Regions from separate parts of the Luteimonas flava genome, predicted to be linked through region 1. Evidence: predicted binding sites of a transcription regulator. Region 1 holds the regulator's gene; each other region holds the start of a gene.
The links. The regulator HrcA, encoded in region 1, represses chaperone genes, less so after heat shock. The targets are predictions, from matches to a motif close to TTNGCACTCNNNNNNNNNGAGTGCNAA.
Positions count from the first base shown of each region.

Region 2: V3391_RS16060 (co-chaperone GroES) is a predicted target of HrcA. The motif match lies at 1,001-1,027, and genes of this name have one in related genera.
Region 3: rpoH (RNA polymerase sigma factor RpoH) is a predicted target of HrcA. The motif match lies at 1,086-1,112, and genes of this name have one in related genera.

Region 1 is NZ_JAZHBM010000001.1:900,853-903,117, forward strand. It holds gene recN (DNA repair protein RecN) at 1-471, opposite strand, end outside; gene hrcA (heat-inducible transcriptional repressor HrcA) at 618-1,658, shown strand; gene grpE (nucleotide exchange factor GrpE) at 1,723-2,253, shown strand.
Region 2 is NZ_JAZHBM010000003.1:782,281-784,545, forward strand. It holds gene V3391_RS16055 (acyloxyacyl hydrolase) at 272-757, shown strand; gene V3391_RS16060 (co-chaperone GroES) at 1,074-1,364, shown strand; gene groL (chaperonin GroEL) at 1,463-2,265, shown strand, end outside.
Region 3 is NZ_JAZHBM010000003.1:797,335-799,599, reverse strand. It holds gene zupT (zinc transporter ZupT) at 1-106, shown strand, start outside; gene rpoH (RNA polymerase sigma factor RpoH) at 196-1,074, opposite strand; gene glnE (bifunctional [glutamate--ammonia ligase]-adenylyl-L-tyrosine phosphorylase/[glutamate--ammonia-ligase] adenylyltransferase) at 1,272-2,265, opposite strand, start outside.

The DNA of each region.
Region 1 (2,265 bases):
GGCGAGCAGCGCACCATTGCCGGCCTGCGCATCGAGCAGCGCGAGCTGGCTGCCGCGGGCGAGCAGGGCCTGGTGTTCGTGCTGGCCGTGGATCTCGACCAGATGACCGGCCAGTTCGCCGAGCTGGGTGATCGTGGCCGGCCGGCCGTTGATCCAGGCGCGCGAGCCGCCATCGGCGCGCAGCGTGCGGCGCAACTGGCAGGTGTCACCATCATCGAGTTCATGTTCGCGCAGCCAGCGCAGCGCGGGCGCGGCATCGTCGAGCGTGAACTCCGCATGCAGTTCGGCGCGCTCGGCGCCATGGCGCACGATGCCGCTGTCGGCGCGTTGGCCCGACAGGAAGCCCAGCGCATCGACCAGCAGGGATTTGCCGGCGCCGGTTTCGCCGGAGATGACGGTCAGGCCGGCGCCGAACTCCAGATCCGACTGGCTGGCGACGGCGAAATTGCGGATGGCGAGATGGGTCAGCATGGGTGCGGATTGTGCCTTGAGGCGTTGCGGGCGAGTAGATCGGCGAGAGGATCTGCATTCGACGGTGCGCTGAATACCGCGCGTCCGTCTCACGGCCGGAGAATGCGGCGCTTGCATCGCCCACAGGCGCACCGTATACCGCCCGCATGTCATCCGATCCCCGCCATCCGCTCGATCCGCGCGCCAGGCAGCTGTTGCGCACGCTGATCTCGCGGCACATCCAGGACGGCGGTCCGGTCGGATCGCAGACCCTGGCCCGGCATGCGGGCCTCGACGTCAGCGCGGCGACGATCCGCAACATCCTGTCGGATCTGGAAGACGCCGGTTTGCTGGCCTCGCCGCACACCTCCGCCGGGCGCGTGCCGACCGCGCAGGGCTACCGCGTGTTCGTCGATTCGCTGCTGCAGGTCAAGCCGTTGCGCGCGCAGGAGATGGAGCGGCTGCGCGGGGAACTGGGCGGCGGCGGGCAGCAGTCGCTGCTCGGCAGCGCGTCGGAACTGGTGTCGGCGATGACCCACTTCGTCGGCGTGGTGTCCGTGCCGCGACGCGAGCAACTGGCCTTCCGGCACATCGACTTCGTGGCGCTCGATGGCCAACGGGTCATGGCGATCATCATCTTCGCCGACCATGAAGTGCAGAACCGCATCCTCCAGACCCGCCGCAGCTTCGAGCCCGCGGAGCTGGAACGCGTGGCCAACTATCTCAACCAGCAGTACGCCGGGCGCCCGCTGGGCGACATCCGCGCGGCGCTGGTGGAGGAGTTGCGCAACGCCCGCGACGAGATGGAAGCGCTGCTGTCGCAGACCATGGAACTCGCCGAACAGGCGCTGGTGCCCGGCGACGACGACATGCTGCTGGCCGGACAGAACCGGCTGATCGGCGTGCAGGACCTGTCCGATCTCGACCGCCTGCGCGAACTGTTCGAGGCCTTCGCCCGCAAGCGAGAGATCCTGCAGCTGCTCGAACGCACGATCCGTGCGCCGGGCGTGCGCATCTTCATCGGCGAGGAGACCGGCCTGGCGCCGCTGGAAGGCATGTCGCTGGTGACCGCGCCCTATGGCGCCGGGGGCCGCACGCTGGGCGTGCTGGGCGTGATCGGGCCGACGCGCATGGCCTACGAGCGGGTGATCCCGGTGGTGCAGGCGACCGCGGCCGTGCTCGGCGCGGCGCTGCAGCCTGAACCTTGAATCGCCGAGGGGCGGCCCCATAGCTGGTGCCGTCGGCGGCCAGACGACCGCCCCGGAACCCGACATGACCCAGCAGCACGATTCGCAGTCCCCCGATTTCCACGAGACCGACGGCCCGGACGCGGCCTCGGTCGAGCAGCAACTGGCCGACCAGGTCGAGCGCCTGACCGGCGAGCTCGAACAGCTCCGCGCGCAGGTCCTGCTCGAACGCGCCGATCTCGAGAACCAGCGCAAGCGCCTGGCCCGTGAGGTCGAGAGCGCGCGCCGCTTCGCCAACGAGCGTCTGCTGGCTGCGCTGGTGCCGGTGTTCGATGCGCTGGAGGCCGGCCTCGCCAATGCCTCGGATACCGATCCGCTGCGCAGCGGCGTCGAGCTCACGCTGCGCGAGCTGACCAAGGCGACCGAGTCCAACGGTCTGGCCACGCTGGCGCCGGCGCCGGGCGACGTGTTCAACCCCGAACACCACCAGGCGATGAGCATCGTCGAGGTGCCGGGCGTGGCGCCGGGCGCGGTGGCCCAGGTCTTCCAGAAGGGCTACCTGCTCAACGAGCGCCTGTTGCGGCCGGCCATGGTCGTCGTCGCCAAGGCTGACTGAACGCCCCGGGCC
Region 2 (2,265 bases), on a different contig from region 1:
CGGCGAGCGGCACGAGCGCAGCGGCGATGCCGATCGAGACGCGGCCGGACGCAGGCCTGCGTCCGGGCGCGACGGCAGAGGCCTCCGAATGCGACGCCACGCGGGCCGTGCACGGCGTCTCCACGCGCCGCCGCCCACGCTGGCGCGCCGCCGTGCGGACGCAGCATCCCGCCAGTGGGAGAAAGATGTCGCACGCATTACTGAACCGGTCGGTATAATTACTGACCTTCCCCAGACCAGCCGAATCGCCTAGCGATTCCTACAGAGTTCGATGCGCCCGATCCTCTCTCTCCTTGCTGCAGCCCTCCTGGCCTGCGCCACCCTGCCCGCCGCCGCCCAGAGCGCGCCCGTCGACATCGCCGTCGGCGCGTCCGCGACGCGGGAAAACGAAACCACCTTCGTCGCCAGCGTGGCCTGGCTGCCGGAATGGCGCCGCACGCAGAATGGTGTGCTGCGCTGGGACGTCGGCGCGGTCTACGTGCGCGGCCGCGACAACACGCGCTTCGATCTGTCCGAAGACGCCGGTGTGTTCCACGGCGGCGCCCGCTACGAGCGCGACAACGGCTTCGTCGCCGGTTTTGGCGTCGGTGTGCAGGCCGGCCGCACGAGCGCGCTGTCAGGCAATCCGCAGTTCGTCAGCACCGTCGGCTGGCGCTGGGAGCGGTTCTCGCTGCTGGCCCGACACATCTCCAACGCGAGCATCAAGCAGCCCAACGACGGCGAGACGATGCTGCTCGCCGCGTGGCGCTTCCGCTGACGACGGATTGACGCCGCTCGCCCTGCGCCGGCGTCGCGCCGGTGGGGCGGCCTCATGGATACATCTGCACTCCCGCAGGCCTCCCGGCCGCGCGGCGGCCGTGCATGACTGCGTGCCTGTCGGTTGCGGCGGGCACAGGCGCATCGGCAGGCGGACATTTTTCCTCGGCCGCCCTTGCATTCCGATTCCCCGTGCCCATCTCCCGTCCGGTCCCGGTTCTGCCGGGTGCGTGCGCCGCGGTTTCTGGCAGTCGCCATGTGCGAGTGCTAGAATTGGCGACCGATTTCTTTCCAATCAATTACTTAGCGAGGCTGTAATGAGCAACCTGAAGCCGCTTTACGACCGCATCGTGGTCAAGCCTGTCGAGGCCGAGGAGAAGAGCGCCGGCGGCATCCTGATTCCGGACAACGCGAAGGAAAAGCCCACCAAGGGTGAAGTCGTCGCCGTCGGCGAAGGCAAGGCCCTGGACAACGGCAGCGTGCGCGCGCCGAAGGTCAAGGTCGGCGACATCGTGATCTACGGCCAGTACGCCGGCAGCGCCTACAAGGCCGACGGCATCGAATACAAGATCGTCAAGGAAGACGACGTCCTCGCGATCGTCGGCTGATCCGCGGCGGACGCACCGCGTCCGCGCGATCCCGCGATCGACCCTTGGCGGGCACCGCCCGCCCTTCAATCCCCTTTCATTTCTGAGGTAATACCGCAATGGCTGCGAAGGAAATCCGCTTCGGCGAAGACGCACGTTCCAAGATGGTGCGTGGTGTGAACATTCTTGCCAATGCCGTCAAGGCAACCCTGGGCCCGAAGGGCCGCAACGTCGTGCTCGAGAAGAGCTTCGGCGCGCCGACGATCACCAAGGACGGCGTGTCCGTCGCCAAGGAGATCGAGCTGGCCGACAAGTTCGAGAACATGGGCGCGCAGATGGTCAAGGAAGTCGCGTCCAAGACCTCCGACAACGCCGGTGACGGCACCACCACCGCGACCGTGCTGGCGCAGGCGCTGATCCGCGAAGGTTCGAAGGCCGTTGCGGCCGGCATGAACCCGATGGACCTCAAGCGCGGTATCGACCAGGCCGTCAAGGCCGCCGTCGCCGAGCTGAAGAACCTGTCCAAGCCGACGGCCGACGACAAGGCGATCGCGCAGGTCGGCACGATCTCCGCTAACTCGGACGAGTCGATCGGCACGATCATCGCCGACGCGATGAAGAAGGTCGGCAAGGAAGGCGTGATCACCGTTGAAGAAGGCTCGGGCCTGGACAACGAACTCGACGTCGTCGAGGGCATGCAGTTCGACCGCGGCTACCTGTCGCCGTACTTCGTCAACAACCAGCAGTCGATGTCGGCCGAGCTGGATGACCCCTTCATCCTGCTGTACGACAAGAAGATCTCGAACGTCCGTGACCTGCTGCCCGTCCTCGAAGGCGTGGCCAAGGCCGGCAAGCCGCTGCTGATCGTCGCCGAGGAAGTCGAAGGCGAAGCGCTGGCGACGCTGGTCGTCAACACGATCCG
Region 3 (2,265 bases), on a different contig from region 1:
ACTGCTGCCCGCCGCCAAGCGCTACGCCAAGGGACACGAGACGGTCTACGGCCTCGTCTCCGGCATGGCCGCACTGGCGATCAGCCTGGTGCTGTTCAAGTGGTGAGTGCGCGCCGCGCCTGGCGCGCCTAGACATCGCAAACAGAAACGGCCCGCTTGCGCGGGCCGTTTCGGATGTCGCATTCGAGCCGGGGATCAGGCCGCGAACAGCGCCTTCATCTTCTTCAGCGCGTTGGCTTCGACCTGGCGGATGCGTTCGGCGGACACGCCGTACTCGTCAGCCAGTTCCTGCAACGTCACCTTGTGCTCGTCGTCGAGCCAGCGGCGGCTGATGATGTCGCGCGAACGGGCATCCAGCGTGGCCATGCCTTCGCGCAGCAGATCCAGCTTGCTGCCCTCGCTGTCGCGACGCTCGTAGGCCTGCGCGGGATCTTCATCCTGCGCGACGAGGTAGGCGACCGGCGCCGGCGGCGCGTTGTCGTCGTCCTCGCCTGCGGGCGCGTCGAAGCCGATGTCGCGACCGGACAGGCGCGACTCCATCTCGAGCACTTCGCGCTCGGACACGTTCAGATCGGCAGCGACCGCACGGACCTCGCTCGCATTGAGCCAGCCCAGACGCTTCTTGCTCTTGCGCAGGTTGAAGAACAGCTTGCGCTGCGCCTTGGTCGTGGCGACCTTCACGATGCGCCAGTTCTTCAGGATGAACTCGTGCATCTCGGCACGGATCCAGTGCACCGCAAAGCTCACCAGGCGCACGCCCACGTCGGGGTCGAAACGCTTGACCGCCTTCATCAGGCCGATGTTGCCTTCTTGGATCAGATCGCCCAGCGGCAGGCCGTAGCCGTTGTAGCCGCGGGCGACGTGCACGACGAAGCGCAGGTGCGAGTGCACCAGTTCGCGCGCGGCGTCGAGATCATCGTCGTCGCGGTAACGCTGCGCGAGTGCCTGCTCGTCTTCGACCGACAGCACCGGGATCTGGTGCACGGCGCCGATGTAGGCATCCAGCGAACCAAGCGGGTTGAGGGTCGGAAGGCTGTTGGCAACCAGGGCGTGGGACATGGTCTGCGTGCTCATGGGGAGGGATGTTAGCAGTCGATACATCTGACTGCTAAGACGCACAGGAGTTCCCGAACGTTCCATTCACAGAACGACGGCGGGATTTTCGTTGACTTCTGTTCACGGTCGAGAATGTGATACTTCCAGGTCGTGCGTTGACGTCGTGGAGCAAGTCTGCGGATCAGGCCGCTAACCTCGCATGAAAACCGCCGCATTCAGGTCCAAGCGGCGGCGCAACGGATCGTCTCGCGCGCCGCATCGAGCTCGGGCGTCTCGACGACGATCCGGGTCCGCCGATCCAACGTGCAGCCCAGGCCCAACTCGAGCAGCGTCGCGTGGGCGGCCCGCAGGCCCGCGCTCAAGGCCGCATCGAGCACCCCTTCGGCACCGGCCGCCTCCAGCAGCAGGGGCGTTGCGCGCGGTGCGAGCAAGGCGGGCCGCGTCGCCGCCTCGCGCAGCACGATCCATTGCAGCAGGAATTCCAGATCGACCAGGCCGCCCCTGCCCTGCTTGAGGTCGAAGCGGTCCCCGACGCTGCGGTCGAGCTCGGCGCGCATGCGCCGGCGCATCGACAGCACGTCTTCGTGCAACTTTGCCGGATCACGCGGCTTCGCCAGGATGTCGCGGCGGACGTCTTCGAACGCGGCCGCCATCTCGTCATGCCCGGCCACGAAGCGTGCACGCACCAGCGCCTGGTGTTCCCAGGTCCAGGCCCGCTCGCGCTGGTACTCGGCGTAGCTGGCCAGCGACGAGACCAGCAGCCCCTTGCCGCCGTCCGGGCGGAGGCGCACGTCGACGTCGTAGAGGCGGCCGCCGCCGGTCACGGTGCCCAGCAGCGCGACGATCTTCTGCCCCAGCCGCGCGGCCCAGCGCTGTGCATCGAGCGGGCGCGCACCGGTGGACTGTGCATCGGCGGGCGCGTCGTAGAGGAACACGAGGTCGAGATCGGAACCGAAGCCGAGTTCCTCGCCGCCGAGGCTGCCGTAGCCGATCACCGCGAACCGCGCATCGGGCAGCGCGCCATGCGTGGATTCGAGATCGCGCATCGCCAGCGCGAGCACGGTGTCCACCACCGCGTCGGCCAGCCACGCGAGCTGGCGCGTGGCGTCCTGTCCGGACTGGCGTCCGTCGAGTGTCGCGAGCGCGATGCGGAAGCTCAGCTGCTGGCGGGTCTCGTTGAGATCCAGCAGGCCGGCTTCGAGATCCGGC